DNA from 2 places in the Paraburkholderia sp. GAS199 genome. Region 2 is predicted to be linked to the other one. Evidence: riboswitches for the same ligand, from Rfam matches in the RefSeq annotation. Region 2 holds a riboswitch; the other holds the start of a gene.

Region 1 (9,864 bases), on a different contig from region 2:
GCCGAAGTCACCGCTCGCATCAAGCCGTTCGCTCAGGTCGACATTCGCGACGCCAATGCGCCGCGCGTCTACAAGAGCGGCGAAGAAGTCTACAAGGCAGTCTGCTCGGCGTGTCACGCGTCGGGTGCGGCGGGCGCGCCGAAGTTCACCAATACCGCCGACTGGGCGCCGCGCATCTCGCAAGGCTTCGATACGCTCTGGCACACGGCACTCGCCGGCAAGGGCGCGATGCCGCCGCGCGGCGGCACCAGCCCGGACGACTACAGCGACTTCGAAATCGCCCGCGCGGTGGTCTACATGGCGAACAATTCCGGCGCGAGCTTCCCTGAACCGGCGCAACCCGTCGCGGGTGCGGCCGCAGCGTCGGGTGCCGCGGCGGCATCGGGTGCGGCTGCCGCCGGCGCATCGGACGCAGGCGCGGCGCAGGCCGCCGCCGCGATGGCCGCCATGGCGAGCGTGCCGCAAGCCGCGGCGCCGGCCGCCGGCGGCACGCAGAGCGCGGACGCATCGCAGGCGGGCAAGGCGCTGTATCAGCAGGTCTGTCAGGCGTGTCACGCGGCCGGCGTGCTGAACGCACCGAAGTTCGGCGACAAGGACGCGTGGGCACCGCGTCTGAAAGACCCGATGGACACGGTCTACAACTATGCACTGCACGGCAAGGGCGCGATGCCGGCCAAAGGCGGCTCCAACGCCTCCGATGCGGACGTGAAAGCCGCCGTCGATTACATGGTGAGCGCCGTCAAATAAGCCGCGTCCACTGCTGCATTCCGCATAAAAAATCCCTGCTCCGTGGCAACACGGGCAGGGATTTTTTCATACGCCAGCCACACTCGACGCGCTCAAGGCTTCTGCAACAGCGCCTTCAGACTCGCGAGCCGGTCTTTCGGTGACATCGGCGCTTCTTCGGGCGTCGGCGGCGGAGCGTCGTCGAGCAGCATTTCGGGGATGAAACGCGACGGCTCGCACACCACCGTCTCTCTCGCGCGCTTGCGCTTCTTGCACCAGTTCAGATGCAAACTGCGCTGCGCGCGCGTGATCGCGACATACATCAGGCGGCGTTCTTCCTCGATGCGCGCGTCGTCGATCGGCTCGTCGTCGGGGCCGCCGCGATGGGGCATGATGCCTTCCTCGACGCCCACCAGAAACACGTGCGGATACTCCAGTCCCTTCGACGCATGCACGGTGGAAAGCCGCACGGCGTCGGGGTCTTCTTCGCGTCCTTCGAGCATCGACATCAACGCGACCGTCTGGATCAGGCCGAGCAGATTCTTGCCCGTGTCGCCGAAACCGTCGGCGGTGTCGTAGCCGGTTGCCTCGCTATTTTCTGCGCCGGCCGGCTCGGCCTTGGTGCCTTTGCGCTTGAGCCATTCCATGAACTCCAGCACGTTCTGCCACTTGGCCTGCGCCTGACGTTCGTCGAACGCGTCGTACAGATACGCCTCGTAGTGGATCGCGTCCATCAGTTCGTCGAGCAAGGTGCCGGCGGCATCTTTTTCGGCGCGATCGGTGAGACGCTGCATGAAGTCGCAGAACACGCGCATCGGCTCGATCTGACGCGGCGACAGACGCGCTTCGATGCCGCCCATGTACACCGCTTCGAACAGCGACACCTTGGCCTGCCCGGCAAACGAGCCGAGCGCTTCGAGCGTCGTATTGCCGACGCCGCGCCGTGGTGTGGTGATCGCGCGGATGAACGCGGGGTCGTCGTTGGCGTTGGCGATCAGACGCAGGTACGCGCAGATGTCCTTGATTTCGGCTTTGTCGAAGAACGACTGACCGCCCGAGAGCACGTACGGAATCCGCTCGCGACGCAACACCTGTTCGAAGATGCGCGCCTGAAAATTGCCGCGATACAGGATTGCGTAATCGCGGAAATTCGCACGCCGCTCGAACTTGTGCGCCGACAGGCGAAACACCACCGATTCGGCCTCGTGCTCTTCGTCGTTGCACGGCGTGACGGTGATCGTGTCGCCCATGCCGTGTTCGGACCACAGCTTCTTCTCGAACAGCTTGGGATTGTTCGCGATCACGTTGTTCGCGGCGGTGAGAATGCGCACCGTGGAGCGGTAGTTCTGCTCCAGTTTGATCAGATGCAGCTTCGGAAAATCCTTGCTGAGCTGGCCAAGATTTTCGAGCGTGGCACCGCGCCAGCCGTAAATGGCCTGGTCGTCGTCGCCCACCGCCGTGAAGGCCGCGCGCGGGCCGGCCAGCAGTTTCACCAGTTCGTACTGACAGGCGTTGGTGTCCTGGTATTCGTCGATCAGCAGATAGCGCAGCTTGTTCTGCCAGCGCTCGCGCACCTGCTCGTTCTGTGCGAAGAGTTCGGCGGGCAGACGGATCAGGTCGTCGAAATCGACGGCCTGATACGCGTGCAGCGTGGCGACGTAATTGCGGTAGACGATCGCCGCCTGATGCTCGTCTTCGTTCGCGGCAATCGCGATGGCCTGCTCGGGCATGATGAGGCCGTTCTTCCACAGCGAGATGATCGACTGGATCTTGCGGATGAAGCCTTTGTCCGTCGAACCGACCTGCTCCTGGATCATGCCGAAGCAGTCGTCCGAATCCATGATCGAGAACTGCGGTTTGAGGCCGACGTGTTCCGCTTCCTGCCGCAGAATCTGCACGCCGAGCGAGTGGAAGGTGCAAACCGTCAACTGGTTGACGGGCACTTTGCGGCCTTCCTTGCCGGGCGTGGTGAGCGTCTTGCCTTCGAGCAGTTTGCCCACGCGCTCGCGCATTTCCGCCGCGGCCTTGTTCGTGAAGGTGACGGCGGCGATGTGGCGCGGCTCGAAGCCTTTGGCTTCGATCAGGTGCGCGATTTTCTGCGTGATGACGCGCGTTTTGCCGCTGCCTGCGCCGGCGAGCACGAGACACGGACCGTCGAGATAACGGACCGCTTCACTTTGAGCGGGATTCAGGCCTGCGGACATACTTTGTGGACGGGTAAAACGGTTGAGGGCGCTCGTGCACGAAAATGCGAAACCGAGGCCCGGGGGCATGCTGCGCGGGCTGTGAGCGGGCGCCGAAGCAAATCGTTGCGGGCTTTCCGGCTCGCCGCGATCCGCGCGAGAGGAGCGATGTTAACACGGATACATGCCACAATCGGGGTGTTGCGCGCCGCCGCCGCGGTGGCAAAGCGGCGCGCCGTTTTTGCAGGAAGACACGCATGTCCGCATCGCTGAAGATTGGATTGATGGGTTACGGTTTTGCCGGCGCGACGTTTCACGCACCGGTCATCGAGCACTGCGGCCGCGCGAACGTCGCGGCCATTGCAACCAGCAAGCCAGAACACGCGCTGGCCGATTATCCGCACGCCAAAATCGTCGCGGATCTCGACGCGCTGCTCGCACTCGACGAACTCGACTGCATCGTCATCGCCACGCCCAACGACACGCACTTCGACCTCGCGCGCCGCACGCTGGAAGCCGGCAAGCACGTAGTCGTCGACAAACCCGTCACGCTCACCGCCGCCGACGCGCACACCCTCGCCAACATTGCGCTGGCGCGCGGCAAGCTGTTCATTCCGTTTCACAACCGTCGCTGGGACGGCGATTTTCTGACAGTGCGCGAACTGCTTGCCAGCGGTGAGCTGGGACGCGTCACGCAATACGAATCGCACTTCGACCGCTTCCGTCCGGAAGTCCGGCAGCGTTGGCGCGAGGAAGCGTCGCGCGGCGGCGGCCTGCTGCTTGATCTCGGACCGCATCTGATCGACCAGTCGCTGGCGCTGTTCGGCGCGCCGCAAACCGTCTCCGCCACGGTTCGCACGCATCGCGATCAGGCAGGCGCACCCGACTACGTGCACATCCAGCTGGGATACGGCGAATTCGAAGTGGTCCTGCACGCCAGCGCGCTGACCGCACTGGTCGCGCCGCGCTTCTCGATCCACGGCACGCGCGGCAGCTATGTGAAGTACGGGCTCGACACGCAGGAAGATCAGCTGAAGGCCGGCCTGCGTCCGGGCGACGACGGCTTCGGCGCCGGCAACACCGCCGGCCTGCTGCGCGTGGTCGAAGGCGACAAGGAAGTGGAGCGCGAATTGCGGACCCGCGACGGCGACTACAGCGGCTTCTATATCGCCGTCGCCGACGCGATCCAGAACGGCGTGAAGTTTCCCGTCAGCGCACAGGACGCCGTCGACGTGATGACCATCGTCGAACTGGCCGCGCGCAGCTCGGACGAAGGCGTGCGCCTGCCGTTCGAACGCGTTCGCTGATCGGCCGCCTTGCCGTGCCGCAACCCTGCGCTTCGCGGCGCGGCTTACAAATGCCCGCGCGCCCGACAAGTACATAACGTTACAAATAAGGGTCGCTGTCCGGTCAGCGCGAAGCCGAACCCAACCGTTGCTACCGAGTAGCACGACAAAACGACAACGACTTCCGGAGAGTCCATGCATCGAACCACTCGCGCGCTTGCCGCGTGCGCCTTGCTCAGCTCCCTCGCCGCCTGCGTGGTGGCGCCGCAACCCGCACCGGCACCGCGTCCCAGCCCGCAGCAGATCGCGGACCAGCGTCTGCATCAGGTCGAAGGCCGTATCGACAACCTGAGCCGCCGCATCGATAACCACGTCAACCAGGGCTACTATCCGCCTCCGCAAGGCGGCGCGCTGCATCATCGCCTCGACGTGATCCGTCAGGAAGCGCGCGACATGTCCGCGCAACACGGCGGCGGCCTGTCCGGCGACGAACAGCGCGTGCTGAACCAGGAACTGGATAACGCGGCTCACGCCATCGGCGAATAATTCGCTCCAGTTCGTGCGAGAAGCGGTAGAAACACAGCGCGGGCATCACGTCCCGCGCTTTTTTTTGACAGGCGCGCAGCCGCCGCGTCAACCCCCACGCCGCTCGCGGGCCTTTATTTGACAAGCCATCGGCCCTCGCGTACATTCGCCGCACGCGTCGGGAGAGCGTGCTGGCCGCAGAAAATCGTAGGCCGCGCCGCCGAAGGGGCACACCCGCAAACTCTCAGGCAAAAGGACCGACCGCGTCGAAGAATCCGCGCCCAGGCCACATTCGGGCACCGGTTTTTCGCACTCTGGAGAGCGGCAGTAGCCGTTTGCATGGTTCGCATCATGCAAACCCGGCAAGCTGCCCACCGAAGGGGCGCGCGTTTCACCGTGTCGACTGCATTCCAGTCCCGCACGGCAGCGCAATCTCTCAGGTATCGAGGACAGAGGGGTCATGCATCGCACTCGCTCGCAGGCACACGCCGCGAGGCGCAGCGTCGCATGGCCTTTTTTGTTTCGCGAGATGCCCGAGGCCCCATGACCGAACTCAAACACACCCCGCTCAACGCCACCCATCGTGCGCTCAACGCTCGCATGGTCGATTTCGGCGGCTGGGACATGCCTGTCAACTACGGCTCGCAGATCGACGAACACCGCGCCGTGCGCACCGACGCCGGCATGTTCGACGTCTCGCACATGTGCGTCGTCGACTTCACCGGCGAGCGCGTGCGCGCTTTCTTCGAATTCGCGCTGGCGAACAACGTCGCCAAATTGCAAACGCCGGGCCGCGCGCTCTACTCCTGTCTGCTGAACCCGAACGGCGGCGTGATCGACGACCTGATCGTCTATTACTTCGGCGAAGATCATTTCCGCGTGGTCGTCAACGCGGGTACCGCCGATAAAGACATCGCCTGGTTCGGCCAGCTCAACGCCGAGGGCAGCTTCGGCCTCACCATCACGCCGCGCCGCGATTACGCGATCGTCGCCGTGCAAGGTCCGAACGCACGCGAAAAAGTCTGGCAAACCGTGCCGGCCGCACGCGCCGCCACGGAAGGCCTGAAACCGTTCAACGCGGCCCGCCTTCAGGACACGCCGTTCGGCGAACTGACCGTCGCCCGCACCGGCTACACCGGCGAAGACGGCTTCGAGATCATCGTCCCGGCGGATCACGTGATCGCGCTGTGGAACGCGCTGCAGGCTCAGGGCGTACGCCCCGCCGGCCTCGGCGCGCGCGACACGCTGCGCCTCGAAGCCGGCATGAACCTGTACGGCCAGGATATGGACGACAACGTCTCGCCGCTCGACGCCGGCCTCGCCTGGACGGTCGACCTCACTTCGCCGCGCGACTTCGTCGGCAAGGGCAAACTCGAAGCAGACGGTTCGCAAGCCGCGTTCGTCGGCCTGATCCTCCTGAAGGAAAACGGCAAGGCGGCAGGCGTGCTGCGTGCTCACCAGAAAGTCGTCACGCCGCACGGCGAAGGCGAAATCACCAGCGGTACGTTTTCTCCCACCATGCAGGAATCCATCGCCTTTGCGCGCGTGCCGAAAGGCGTGCAGCCGGGCGATACCGTTCAAGTCCAGATTCGCGACAAAAACGTTCCCGCAAGCGTGGTAAAACTGCCGTTCGTACGCAACGGCAAAGTGCTCGCGGTTTAAGCCGACCGGCGCGTGCGTCACCCTTTCAAGTTCATACCGAATCACACCGCATAGGAGCATCCGATGAGCATCCCGGCCGATCTGAAATACACCGAATCGCACGAGTGGGTCCGCACCGAGGCGGACGGCACGCTGACGGTCGGCATCACCGACCACGCGCAGGAAGCGCTCGGCGACATCGTCTTTTTCGAAGTCCAGGAACTGGGCAAGACCGTGAACGCGGGCGACACCGTGGCCGTGATCGAATCCGTGAAAGCCGCTTCCGACATCTACGCGCCGGTCTCGGGCGAGATCATCGAAGCGAACACCGCGGTGGCGGACACGCCGGATTCAGTCAACACCACGCCGTACGACAGCTGGCTCTTCAAGATCAAGCCGGCAGCAGGCGCCACGCAGGAGCGTCTGATCGACGCCGACGCGTACTCGAAGTCGATCGACGCCTGATTCACCTTTACGTTTAACCCGCAAGGTGCGGCAAGTCCGATTCGCCAGACGGACCGCCGCACCGCCAGGAACACCTCATGAAGCTCGAACACCCGGATCGTCTGATGAACCGCACTCCTCTCTCGCTCGCCGCGCTCGAAGTGCATGACGCCTTCGCCGAACGGCACATCGGCCCGGATTCGGCCGACCAGCAAGCGATGCTCGAAGCTCTCGGCTTCGCGTCGCGCGCCGCGCTGATCGACGCCGTCATTCCGAAGACGATCCGCCGCACCGAAGCCTTGCCGCTCGGTCCCTTCTCGCAGCCGAAAAGCGAAGCCGAAGCGCTCGCCGCGCTGCGCGAACTCGCGGACAAGAACCAGGTGTTCCGCTCGTACATCGGCCAGGGCTACTACAACGCCCACACGCCCACGGTCATCCTGCGCAACGTGCTGGAAAATCCGGCGTGGTACACGGCCTACACGCCGTATCAGCCTGAAATTTCGCAGGGTCGTCTGGAAGCGCTGCTGAACTTCCAGCAGATGATCGTCGACCTCACCGGTCTGGCGATTTCCAACGCCTCGCTGCTCGACGAAGCCACCGCCGCCGCGGAAGCCATGACGCTGCTGCAGCGCGTCGGCAAGCCGAAGTCGAACATCTTCTACGTCGCCGACGACGTGCTGCCGCAAACCATCGAAGTGGTGAAGACGCGCGCCACGCCGGTCGGCATCGAAGTGAAAGTCGGCCCGGCTGCGGACGCCGCCCATGCCAACGCATTCGGCGTGCTGCTGCAGTATCCGGGCGTCAACGGCGACGTGCGCGACTACCGCGCGCTGGCCGACGCGATCCACGCAGCGGGCGGCCACGTGGTGGTCGCCGCCGACCTGCTCGCACTGACCGTCCTCACGCCGCCGGGCGAATGGGGCGCGGACGTGGCGGTCGGCAATACGCAGCGTTTCGGCGTACCGGTCGGCTTCGGCGGCCCGCACGCCGCCTATCTCGCCGTGCGCGACGAGTTCAAGCGTCAGATGCCGGGCCGGCTCGTCGGCGTGACCGTCGACGCACAAGGCAATTCCGCATTGCGACTCGCACTGCAAACGCGCGAACAGCACATTCGCCGCGAGAAAGCGACCTCGAACGTCTGTACCGCACAGGCGCTGCTCGCGATCATGGCCAGCATGTACGCCGTGTATCACGGCCCGCACGGCCTGAAAACCATCGCGCTGCGCGTGAACCGCATCGCGGCGTTGCTCGCGCAAGGCGCGAGGCAACTCGGCTACACGCTAGTCAACGAAACGTTCTTCGATACGCTCACCTTCGACAGCGGCGCGCGTACGCAGGCGTTGCACGACGCGGCCAAAGCGAAGCGCATCAACCTGCGCCGCGTGAGCGACACGCAAGTCGGTCTGTCGATCGACGAAACCACCTCGCGCCGCGATCTGGCCGATCTGCTCGCCGTCTTCGCGGAAGCCGCCGGTTCGAACGACGTGCCGCAAATCGATGCGCTCGACGAAAAGCTCGCCGCGTCGGACACGGCATCGGTGCCCGCCTCGCTGGAACGCACCAGCGCGTATCTCACGCACCACGTCTTCAACCGTCACCATTCCGAAACGGAAATGCTGCGCTACCTGCGTAGCCTGTCCGACAAAGACCTCGCGCTCGACCGCTCGATGATCCCGCTCGGCTCGTGCACGATGAAGCTGAACGCGACGTCCGAAATGCTGCCGGTCACGTGGCCCGAATTCGGTCAGATCCATCCGTTCGCACCGGCCGAGCAAACCGTCGGCTACCGCGAGATGATCGACCAGCTCGAAGAAATGCTGGTGGCCGCCACCGGCTACGCGGCTATTTCGCTGCAACCGAACGCGGGCTCGCAAGGCGAGTACGCCGGCCTGCTCATCATCCACGCTTACCACGCGTCGCGCGGCGAAGCGCATCGCAACGTCTGCCTGATTCCCGCGTCCGCGCACGGCACGAACCCGGCGTCGGCGCAGATGGCCGGCATGCAGGTGGTCGTGGTGGCATGCGACGCGCAAGGCAACGTCGATATCGAAGACCTGAAGAAGAAGGCTGCGCAGCACGCTGACAAGCTCGCGGCCATCATGATCACGTATCCGTCCACGCATGGCGTGTTCGAAGCGAACGTGCGCGAAATCTGCGAAATCGTGCATGCGCACGGCGGCCAGGTTTATGTGGACGGCGCGAACATGAACGCGATGGTCGGTCTGTGCGCGCCGGGTCAGTTCGGCGGCGACGTCTCGCACCTGAACCTGCACAAGACCTTCTGCATTCCGCACGGTGGCGGCGGACCGGGCGTGGGTCCGGTGGCGGTCGGCGCGCATCTCGCGCAGTTCCTGCCGAACCAGATCTCGTCGGGTTACGAACGCGCACCGAACGGCATCGGTGCAGTGTCGGGCGCGCCGTACGGCTCCGCGTCGATCCTGCCGATCTCGTGGATGTACATCGCGATGATGGGCGCGAAGAACCTCACCGCCGCTACCGAAACCGCGATCCTGAACGCGAACTACGTCGCGAAGAAACTGGCGCCGCATTACCCCGTGCTGTACTCGGGCCCCGGCGGACTCGTCGCGCACGAGTGCATTCTCGACCTGCGTCCGATCAAGGAAACGAGCGGCATCACCGTCGACGACGTCGCCAAGCGTCTCGCCGACTACGGCTTCCACGCGCCGACCATGAGCTTCCCGGTACCGGGCACCTTGATGGTCGAGCCGACCGAATCGGAATCGAAAGAAGAACTCGACCGTTTCATCGAAGCCATGATCGCGATCCGCGAGGAAATCCGCGCGGTCGAAGAAGGCCGCTCGGACCGCGAAGACAATCCGCTCAAGCATGCGCCGCACACGGCGGCGGTGGTCATCGCCAACGAGTGGAAGCATGCGTACCCGCGCGAAACCGCCGCGTATCCGCTGCCCACGCTGATCGCGAAGAAGTACTGGCCGCCGGTTGGCCGCGCGGACAACGTGTACGGCGACCGCAACCTGTTCTGCTCGTGCGTGCCTATCGCGGATTACGAGTAAGCACGGCGGTCAGCACGCCTGTCG
Region 2 (9,864 bases):
TCCAGGACCCGATGATGACGCTGAACCCGGTTCTGCGCATCGACACGCAAATGATCGAGGCGGTCTTGGCCCACACGCGTGTATCGAAGCAGGCAGCGCGGCAACGGGCGCGTGACGCGCTGGCGTCGGTCGGCATTCCGTCGCCGGACGAACGCTTGCTTGCGTATCCGCATCAGTTGTCGGGCGGCATGCGGCAGCGGGTGGCGATTGCGATCGCGCTGCTGCACGACCCGGAGTTGATCATCGCCGACGAACCGACCACCGCGCTCGACGTCACGATTCAGGCGCAGATTCTCGCGGAAATGCAGAAGCTGTGCGCCCGCTCGCATACCGCCATGGTGTGGGTCAGCCACGATCTCGCCGTGGTCGCGGGACTGGCGGACCGCATTTGCGTGATGTACGCCGGCCGGGTCGTCGAAACGGGCAGCGTCGACGAGATTCTCGAACAACCGCGCCACCCGTACACGATCGGGCTGATCGACTCATTGCCCGAAAAGGCCCGGCGCGGCGAGTCGCTCAAGCAGATTCCGGGCATCGCGCCGAGCGCGCTCAAGCTGCCGGTGGGCTGCGCGTTCGCGCCGCGCTGTTCCTACGCCACTTCATTGTGCCGCAGCGCCGAGCCTCCCGTTGCCGGCGAGGGCACGCATCTGTATCGCTGTTTCCATCCCCGTTCCGGAGCGCCCGCATGAACGCACCCCATGTCATGGCGCCGCTGGTCGAAGTCGATCACGTGTCGCGCCGTTTCGTACGACGCCTGAACTACGCCGAGCGGATCGCCGGCTGGCTCGGCGCGCGCGCTGAGGAACAGATCGTCCATGCCGTCGATGATGTCAGCCTGACGATTCATCGCGGCGAAGTGGTCGGTCTGGTCGGCGAGTCCGGCTGCGGAAAATCGACGCTTGGCCGGATGCTGGCCGGGATCGGCATGCCGTCGAGCGGCTCGATCCGCACAATCGAGAAGACCGCCGAACCATCGGCACCGGGCGGCGAACTTGACGGCACTCGCGCCGGACAGCGCACTCCGCGCCACCGGCTCGCGACCCAGATGATCTTCCAGGACCCGCTGTCGTCGCTCAATCCGCGCAAGCGGGTGCGCGACATCATTGGCGAGGCGCCGCTCGTACACGGAATCGTGGAGCGCAAACAGCTGGACGCCTATGTCGTCGATGTGATGGAGCGCGTCGGCCTGAATCCGGATTTCCGCGAACGTTTCCCGCATCAGTTTTCCGGCGGGCAACGTCAGCGCATCGGTATCGGCCGCGCCCTGGCCGTGAAGCCGGATTTCCTGATCTGCGACGAATCGATCGCGGCGCTCGACGTGTCGATCCAGGCGCAGATCATCAATCTCTTCATGCAACTGCGCCGCGATCTCGGTCTCACGTACCTGTTCATCAGCCACGATCTCGGCGTCGTCGAGCACATCAGCGATCGTGTCGCCATCATGTATCTTGGCCGTATCGTCGAAACCGCGCCGACCGTCGAACTGTTTGCCAATCCACAGCATCCGTACACGATCGCGCTGCTTGCGCAGGTGCCGCGCCTGTCGAATCGCAAGCGCCAGTTCGAGTCGATTCAAGGCGAGATTCCGTCGCCGCTCGCGCCGCCCGACGGCTGTCATTTCCATCCACGCTGCCCTCACGCGACGCAGCGTTGCCGCACCGAACGCCCCTTGTTGCGCCAGAGCGGCGCCGCCCATCAGGTCGCGTGTCATCTGGTGGAGGTGCAATGAGCGCGGTGATTCCATCCATGCGCCGACGCGGCCTCATACGCACGGCGGCAATCGCGCTCGCGTGCGGTCTGAGCTTCGCCAGCGCAGCCACCAGCGTTCAGGCGCGCTCGCTGACGATGGCGCTCGCGTCCGAGCCGCAATCACTCGATCCGCTGTTCTCGCGCACGCAGAACAATATGCAAACCGCCGAGAACATGTTCGAGCGGCTGATCGAACAGGACGACAACCTGCAGGTCCGGCCCGGCCTCGCGGTGTCGTGGCGCGCGCTCGATCCGCTCACATGGGAATTCCATCTGCGCCCGCACGTGCGCTTCTCGGACGGCTCGACAATGAGTGCCGACGACGTCGCGTATTCACTGCGCCGTGCGCGGTCCGTGCCGAACAGCCCCGCGCCGTATTCGGGCGCGGTCGCGAACATCGAGCGCATCGAGGTTGTCGACCCGCTGACGCTGCGCATTGTGACGAAAACGCCTTCACCCGCGTTCGTCGAGCAGATCGGGCTCGTGTATATCGTGTCGCAGCACGCCACGGCCGGTCACGCGAGCAATGACTACCGCCTGCCCGCCGTGGCGGTCGGCACCGGTCCATATCGTCTCGCACGCTGGATTCCGGGCGATCGTCTCGAACTCGTGCGCAACGACTACTACTGGGGCAAGCGGCCTGTTTTCGACACCTGCACCATCCGTTTCGTGTCGAACGATGCCGCGCGACTGTCGGCCTTGCTGTCCGGCTCCGTCGATCTGATCGACAACGTCCCGCCGGTCACGACCGGCCGCCTGCGTCACGAACAAAACGTGACGCTCTTTTCTGGTCCGTCCGCGCGGCTCATCTATCTCGCACTCGATTCGTCGCGCGACGCTTCTCCGTTCGTCACCGCCGCCGACGGTTCGACGATCGCGCGCAATCCGCTACGCGACGTGCGCGTGCGCGAAGCCATCTCGAAGATGATCGACCGCGATGCCATCACGCAGCATCTGCTGAACGGTGCCGGACTGCCGGCCGCGCAAATCGTGCCGCCCGGCATGGGCGGTTATGACCCGCAGCTCCAACCGGATCGGTACGACCCTGCCGGCGCGCAACGCCTGCTTGTCGCGGCCGGCTATCCGAACGGCTTCCGGCTGACGATCCATTCGTCGAACGATCGCTTCGCGAGTGACGGCGATCTCGGCCAGGCGCTTGGCCAGATGCTCGCGCGCGGCGGCATCGCCGTCAACGATGTCATCACGCAACCGTACAACGTGTATGCAGGCGCTGCCGCGCGGCGCAGCTACAGCGCGTTCGTCTTCAGTTTCGGCAATACGACGAGCGATTCCGCGATCGCGCTCACCAACGTGCTCGAAAGCTATTCACGTGAGAGCGGCACGGGCGCCTTCAACCGCACTCGCTATTCGAACCCGACACTCGACCGGCTGCTGCGCGAAGCCGCGGCGACCTTCGATCCGGCGCGGCGCAAGCAGTTGCTGCAGCAGGCCGCGCACGCAGGCTTCAGCGACTACGGCATCGTGCCGCTCTACTTCCCGGTGGACTACTGGGCGGCACGCAAAGGCGTGATTTTCCATCCAAACAAATCTGAACGCACCTCGCTGCTTTTCATCGAGACCCAACCATGACCCACGCTTTTTCCCGCAGCGGGGCACTTCCCGCTGATTCGACGCGCAACCCGTTTTGCGACGTCATGGTGCCGATGCGCGACGGCGTGCGGCTCGCCACCGACGTGTACTTCCCCGCCGGTTACCTCGTCGGCATCGACGCGCCGCTGCCCACGATTCTCGAACGCACGCCGTATGGCAAATCCGATATCTCGCGTTCGGAAATCCATCACGGCCAGCCGCCCGCGAATCGTGCCGACGTGGCCCGCTATTTCGCCGCGCGCGGCTATGCCGTGGTGCTGCAGGACTGCCGAGGGCGCTACAACTCCGAGGGCACGTTCACAAAATATATCGCCGAAGGGCCGGACGGTTTCGACACGATCGAATGGATCACTCAACAACCTTGGTCGAACGGCAAGGTCGGCACGATGGGGCTCTCGTACGCGGCCCACACGCAGCTTGCAGCCGCCTGCCTGAATCCGCCGGGACTCGCGTGCATGGTGCTGGACTCCGGCGGTTTCGCCAACGGCTATCGCTGCGGCATTCGCCAGGGTGGCGCGTTCGAACTGAAGCAGGCGACGTGGGCCTTCAACCGTGCAAAGAACAGCACCGTGGCCGCCGGGAATCCGCTCGTTGCGGCGGCGCTGGATGCGAGCGATCTGCGTCAATGGTTTGCGCGGATGCCCTGGCGGCCGGGTCACTCACCGCTGGCGACGGTGCCGGAATACGAGCGCTATCTGTTCGAGCAATGGACGCACGACGTGTTCGACGACTACTGGAAACAGCCGGGCATCTATGCCGAGGGCTATTACGACACCATGACGCGCGTGCCAACGGTGCTGATTTCGAGCTGGTACGACGCTTATGTGCGCAGCACACTCGATAATTTCGCCGCCTTATCCGGCACGCCCGGCGCTCCGGCCTATCTGATCATGGGTCCGTGGCTGCACGGCGACCGCAACGTGTCATACAGCGGCGATGTTGAATTTGGACCCGACGCGGTGATCGAAGGCCAGATTGCGAAAGACTGGCTGGCATTCCGCGCCGACTGGTTCGACCGCTGGCTGCAACCGGACGGCGCGTCGAACGGGGCAGGCGATGCCATCGCACGTATCTTCGTGATGGGCGGCGGCAGTGGGGCGCGTAATCCGCAGGGCCGCATGGAGCACGGCGGACGCTGGGTCACGTCAACGCAATGGCCGTTGCCTGGTACGCGCTTCACGCCGTTCTATCTTGCCGATGACGGCTCGCTTTCAGCATCGAATGATGCTTTGCACGCAGCGCCCGCCGCGACCTCGTATTCGTTCGATCCATCCAATCCGGTGCCGACGATAGGCGGAGCGCTGACCTCGGGCGCGCCGGTTTTCGAAGGCGGCGCGTTCGACCAGCGCGAGGACGCGCGCTTCTTCGGCACGCGGCACATAGGCATGCCGCTCTCGGCACGCGCCGATGTTCTCGTGTTTCAGACGGAGCCGCTCGAAGAAGATGTTGCTGTAATCGGTCCGATTGTTGTGAAGCTGCGGATTTCGTCCGATGCGCCCGACACCGACTTCACTGCGAAGCTGATCGATGTCTATCCGCCGAATGCGGATTACCCGCATGGTTACGCGATGAATCTGACCGACGGCATCTTCCGCTGCCGCTTTCACGAATCGTGGACCGAGCCGCGCCCCCTCAAACAAGACCGCGTCTACGCGATCGAAATCGAACCGTTCGCGACGGCGAATCTGTTCCGGCGCGGCCATCGCATCCGTCTCGATGTCTCGAGCAGCAATTTTCCGCACTTCGACGTCAATCAGAATAGCGGCGAGGCGCCCGCGCTGGCTCGCACGCCACGCATTGCGGTGAATCGCGTGCATTTCGGCGCGGGTCAAGCGTCGCACGTGGTACTGCCGATCGTTGCGGTGGCTTCGCTCGAAGCCATGCAGCCGAACCCGGCGGATAGCCGAAAAGCCGGCTAGAAGCCCCTCCGCCACACCCCAAGTTTCGGGTCATTGAGGCGTCGCGTTCAGCGCGACGTCCGGGCCCCTTTTCGCCCGGGTTTTCTGCGAATGCGCGGAAGCGCCCTGTAAAGGCACGACACCTTCCGTTTGTTGCGCACACCGATTTTTAACAGCAGGTCTAACTTCAAGAGAAACAGCGCCATGCGCAAACAGACACTTCCGAAGACACTATTCGTCATTGGCGCCATCGGACTCGCGGCCGGCACGGCACATGCACAGTCGAGCGTCACGCTGTATGGCATCGTCGACGGTGGCTTCACTTACACCAGCAATCAGGTCGGCAAGTCGAATTACCAGGCGACGGCCGGCAGCGAACAGGGCTCGCGCTGGGGCCTACTCGGCAGCGAAGACCTTGGCGGCGGCAACCGTGCGGTATTCCGTCTCGAGAACGGCTTCAATCTTATGAACGGCACGGCCAGCGCAAATGGGCGCATCTTCGGACGGCAGGCATGGGTCGGATTATCGAGCGACCGCTACGGTACGTTGACGTTCGGCCGTCAATACAATGCCTCGCAGGATTCGCTGGAGCCGCTGCAAGTCGCCACCGATACAGTGCAGTACGGCACGCATCCATTCGATGTCGACGATATCAATAACACGTTTCGCACCGACAATTCGATCAAGTACGTGACGCCGGTTTTTTACGGTTTGCAGATCAACACCATGTACGCGCTGTCGGGCAATCCGGGCAATTTCGCGACGAACCGTTCATACAGCGTCGGCGCGACGTATGCCAATGGTCCGTGGCACCTGGGCGCGGCCTACGTGATGCTCGATCATCCGGCCACCGACACAACCGGCGCGATTCCATCCGATAACTACTTCACGTTTCTCAAAGGCATCAGCCAGCAACGCATTTATGGCGCCGGTGGGCTATACGACATCGGTAATGCGAGCGTCGGGTTGATGTATACGAACACACGGTTCGAGCTGACACCTGCGAGCCAGTATCAGACTTATCAGAACGCTGAAGCGAGTCTGCGTTACCGCATCACGCCCGCCTTGCACGCGGCGGTTGGTGAGACTTATACGAATGTATCGACGAATGGAGCGGTAGACTCGTGGCATTACTGGCAGACGACGGCTGCGTTGCAATACTTCCTGTCCAAATCAACCGACGTCTACATCGATTTGCTGTATCAACGCGCCACAAACGCGGTCGCACAGATCGAGGGCGCGTCCGGCCCGTCGAGTACTCACACGCAATTTATTGCCGTCACGGGTATTCGCCATAAGTTTTGATCAACCGGCGAATGCTCAGGTACTACCGATGCATTCGCTGCCGTCGTGTCGAGTCGCGAGACCACATTTTTGCCGAGTTGGAATGTGCTGCTGGCAAATTCCAACTCCAGAGACAGTTGCGGCGAAAACGTCTAGCCGGTATCGTTTAACCCGTTCTGCAATGCAGCGCGGGAGAGATCGCCAGAAATTGTGACGACGCCGACGGAGCAACCGCCCCGGAAACTCTCAGGCAAAAGGACCGTGCTGCGGGAACATCCGGAGAGCGGCGCCACGCGCGCCCACCGAAGGGGATTCCTCTCACTTGGGATGATGCGCACGGGAAGAAACTCTCAGGTACATGGACAGATGGGGCGTCGACGCCGGATTCGATGAAGCAATCGGACACCGAAGCCGGCGATGCTCACAACTTGCTCTGGACAATGTCATGTCACGAATCGCCATCATCGGCGCCAGCATTACCGGCGTCACTACTGCTCACGCACTCGCCCGACGCGGCCACCAAGTCACTGTATTCGAAGGTCGCCGCTATGCGGCGATGGAAACCTCGTTCGCCAATGGTGGCCAAACGTCCGCGGGCAACGCCGAAGTCTGGAACAGCGTGGCTACGGTTATGAATGGCCTATGCTGGATGCTCAAGCGCGACGCCCCGTTGCTGCTCAATCCGATGCCCACGTAGCACAAGTACTCGTGGATAGGCGAATTCCTGCGGCAGATTCCGCGTTATGAAGCGAATACGGTTGAAACGGTGCGGCTCGCGATCGCGGCGCGCGCATCTCTTCTCCATAGCCGAGACCGAAGGCATCGACTTCGATCTAAAGCGACGCGGCATTTTGCATATCTACAAGACACCACAAATCCAACGTTGGCCGTCGCGCTGGAAACAGCCTTGTAACTAAAGTCGCGGCCACATGAATGTCGAAACCGAGTGATAAGTGCGACTCAGCCGGTCACTCGGTTCACCTGCGGCGACGTCCGTCTTACAGTATTCGGCTCCAGAATGCCAAAGTGTTGAAAATCCACGATGCCACGAGTAGGCTCACTGGCAGAAAGCATCGCTATCTTGCGCGAGGTAAGCCACCTGCGCCTCGCGATTTCGTTGCTGAGCTGTGCGGTTGCGTGAAGCGCTACGCCGGCGACGAAGACGTGGTGCAGCGAGTTGAGGCAGCTAGACTGGAAAAGATAAATTAGCTCATCCGCGAAGAGCGCGGCCTCTTCTAGTTCCCGCAGTGCCGCTTCATGGAGTGCTTCGTCTCAACGAATTCTCACGCCGGGTAGCGCTCATTTTGACCTCCCCATTGCAACCAGCAGAATACGGACGTCCCGCACGCACAGAACGGTTGCGCTGTCTTTCATCTGCTCCCTGCCCGCTTGATCGTACGAACATTACTCAACCCCGCGTTGATCCAACGCCGGCCGCCAGTAACGCGCACATTTTAAGTGCTCGTCGAAATGCTGCGCGCAGCATGGGCGGTTATCTCGTCGGCGGTCGTCTCAGTTCGGCCAACAAGCGACGCTGGACCGGAAATGCAGAATCGCTAACAATGTGCCGTCGGTCTGGCCGGAGCTAGAAATGAAAAGCAAATATGCATCGCGCATTGGCTGGTATGTCGCGTTGGGATTGATAGCCATCGCTGTTCTTTGGATCCGCGCTCCGATATTAGGAGCCGCGTTTTTTTCTGCCGTGGCTTGCTATGTTCCGGCATCACTCCTTTGGATGCTATTAGCGCCGTTGCTACAACGGGGTTGTCCGCACGGTAGGAAGCTATTTGGAATCGAAGAACGGACTTTGCAGATTTCCGTTTTCTTGGGCGGGGTCTGCGTGACAGTGCTGTTCGCATTTCTAGAGCAAGCAACGATCGCAAGCTTTGGAATTGTGGCAACGCTGGGTGGAATAGACGGTCTAATTCTCTCAAGCGAAACTCGTCCCGCTACAGCAGCTTAAGCGGCCGCTTTGGCGAAAGTTGAACGGCACTTGGGGGCGCCTGCAAAAGTTCGTCGACCGAGATAATGCGTTGCGCATACCCTTTCGATGAATTTCCGCGTTCGGCGAAACCGGTCGTTCGACATTCGTCGGCGGATCGTCGACAATTCTCGCTGGCTCACGCACGTTCCGAACTAACAAAATTTCCCGTTTTTCAATCTGCGGCATTTAGGAGCCTTGTATGCCCGCACCCTACATCGGTAGCTGCCTCTGCGGTCAGATCGAGTTTGAGCTCCGGCACGAACCACTCACTTTTTATGTTTGTCATTGCACCACCTGTCAACGAAGAACAGGCGGCGCTGCGCTGCCTGTGATGTGGGTCCGTCGAGCCGATTTGCATGTCCTAGAAGGTGAGCCGATCATGCTGACCTTTGACTTTGGTCGTGGGAGGCAGCGGCGCAGCAAGGCATGCGCGCGCTGTGACACGCGGCTTTGGGCCGAGCCCGTTGATCAGCCCGATCTGGCTATGCTCAGACCAGGCACACTGCAAAACCAAAGCGAATTTTCCCCGATAGCGCACATATTCACCCGTAGCAAACAGCCATGGTTTTTGATTCCAGATGGCACTCCTAGTTTTGAAGGAAGTGTCGGCGAGCAGGATGAATTGCTTCGCTTGTGGCGCGAACGGAAGATCGACGGGCGCTAAGAAACCCGGAATTAGCGCCGAACGGCGCAGTGCTCAGATCTCTCGTCGCCATTTGGCGAGCCGGCCGCCTGTTTCAACATGATCCAGTCGTCTTCGGGCTCATCCCGGCCGAGGCCGTGTAAAAACTCGCGCGATCTCCTAGACTGAATCAACCTGTGGCGCGAGAGGCGGAGATGGGGCGATTTGTGGAAGGTGCAGACCGCAATCAGACAACGTTGCTGCCAGAATGTCTCGAAGACTTTATTGCTGAAGACAATCCCGTGCGGATCGTCGATGCATTTGTCGACGAGCTCGATCTGGCTTCCATGGGCTTCGAAGGCACTACGCCGGCGATCACGGGCCGACCGTCTTACCATCCGTCCGTTCTGCTCAAACTCTACATCTACGGCTATCTCAATCGCGTACAGTCGAGCCGACGTCTGGAGCGCGAGTGCCAGCGTAATGTCGAACTGATGTGGCTGACCGGTCGCCTCGCACCGGACTTCAAGACGATTGCGGAGTTCAGACGCAGCAATGGCGCCGGCATTCGCAATGTATGCCGCCGCTTCGTGGTGATATGCCGCGACCTTAAGCTGTTCACCCAGGCAGTCGTTGCCATCGACGGCAGCAAGTTCAAGGCGGTGAACAGTCGCGACAACAACTTCACACCCAACAAGATCGCAAAGCGTCAGGAG

What was found. A riboswitch is a leader RNA that binds a small molecule or an ion and turns the genes downstream of it on or off. The one in region 2 is predicted to bind glycine.
Region 1: another riboswitch for glycine. It lies ahead of gcvT (glycine cleavage system aminomethyltransferase GcvT); the one in region 2 lies ahead of P3T18_RS05115 (FAD-dependent oxidoreductase).

The regions. Positions count from the first base shown of each region.
Region 1 covers NZ_JBNDMM010000002.1:1,082,445-1,092,308, reverse strand. The annotation lists gene P3T18_RS10920 (c-type cytochrome) at 1-747, shown strand, start outside; gene P3T18_RS10915 (UvrD-helicase domain-containing protein) at 840-2,930, opposite strand; gene P3T18_RS10910 (oxidoreductase) at 3,167-4,216, shown strand; gene P3T18_RS10905 (hypothetical protein) at 4,391-4,741, shown strand; glycine riboswitch at 4,890-4,990, shown strand; glycine riboswitch at 5,025-5,183, shown strand; gene gcvT (glycine cleavage system aminomethyltransferase GcvT) at 5,264-6,382, shown strand; gene gcvH (glycine cleavage system protein GcvH) at 6,446-6,826, shown strand; gene gcvP (aminomethyl-transferring glycine dehydrogenase) at 6,904-9,840, shown strand.
Region 2 covers NZ_JBNDMM010000001.1:1,168,773-1,178,636, reverse strand. The annotation lists gene P3T18_RS05140 (ABC transporter ATP-binding protein) at 1-689, shown strand, start outside; gene P3T18_RS05135 (ABC transporter ATP-binding protein) at 686-1,729, shown strand; gene P3T18_RS05130 (ABC transporter substrate-binding protein) at 1,726-3,339, shown strand; gene P3T18_RS05125 (CocE/NonD family hydrolase) at 3,336-5,279, shown strand; gene P3T18_RS05120 (porin) at 5,463-6,563, shown strand; glycine riboswitch at 6,722-6,814, shown strand; partial or broken gene P3T18_RS05115 (FAD-dependent oxidoreductase) at 6,988-7,408, shown strand; gene P3T18_RS05110 (hypothetical protein) at 8,134-8,505, shown strand; gene P3T18_RS05105 (GFA family protein) at 8,726-9,190, shown strand; gene P3T18_RS05100 (IS1182 family transposase) at 9,364-9,864, shown strand, end outside.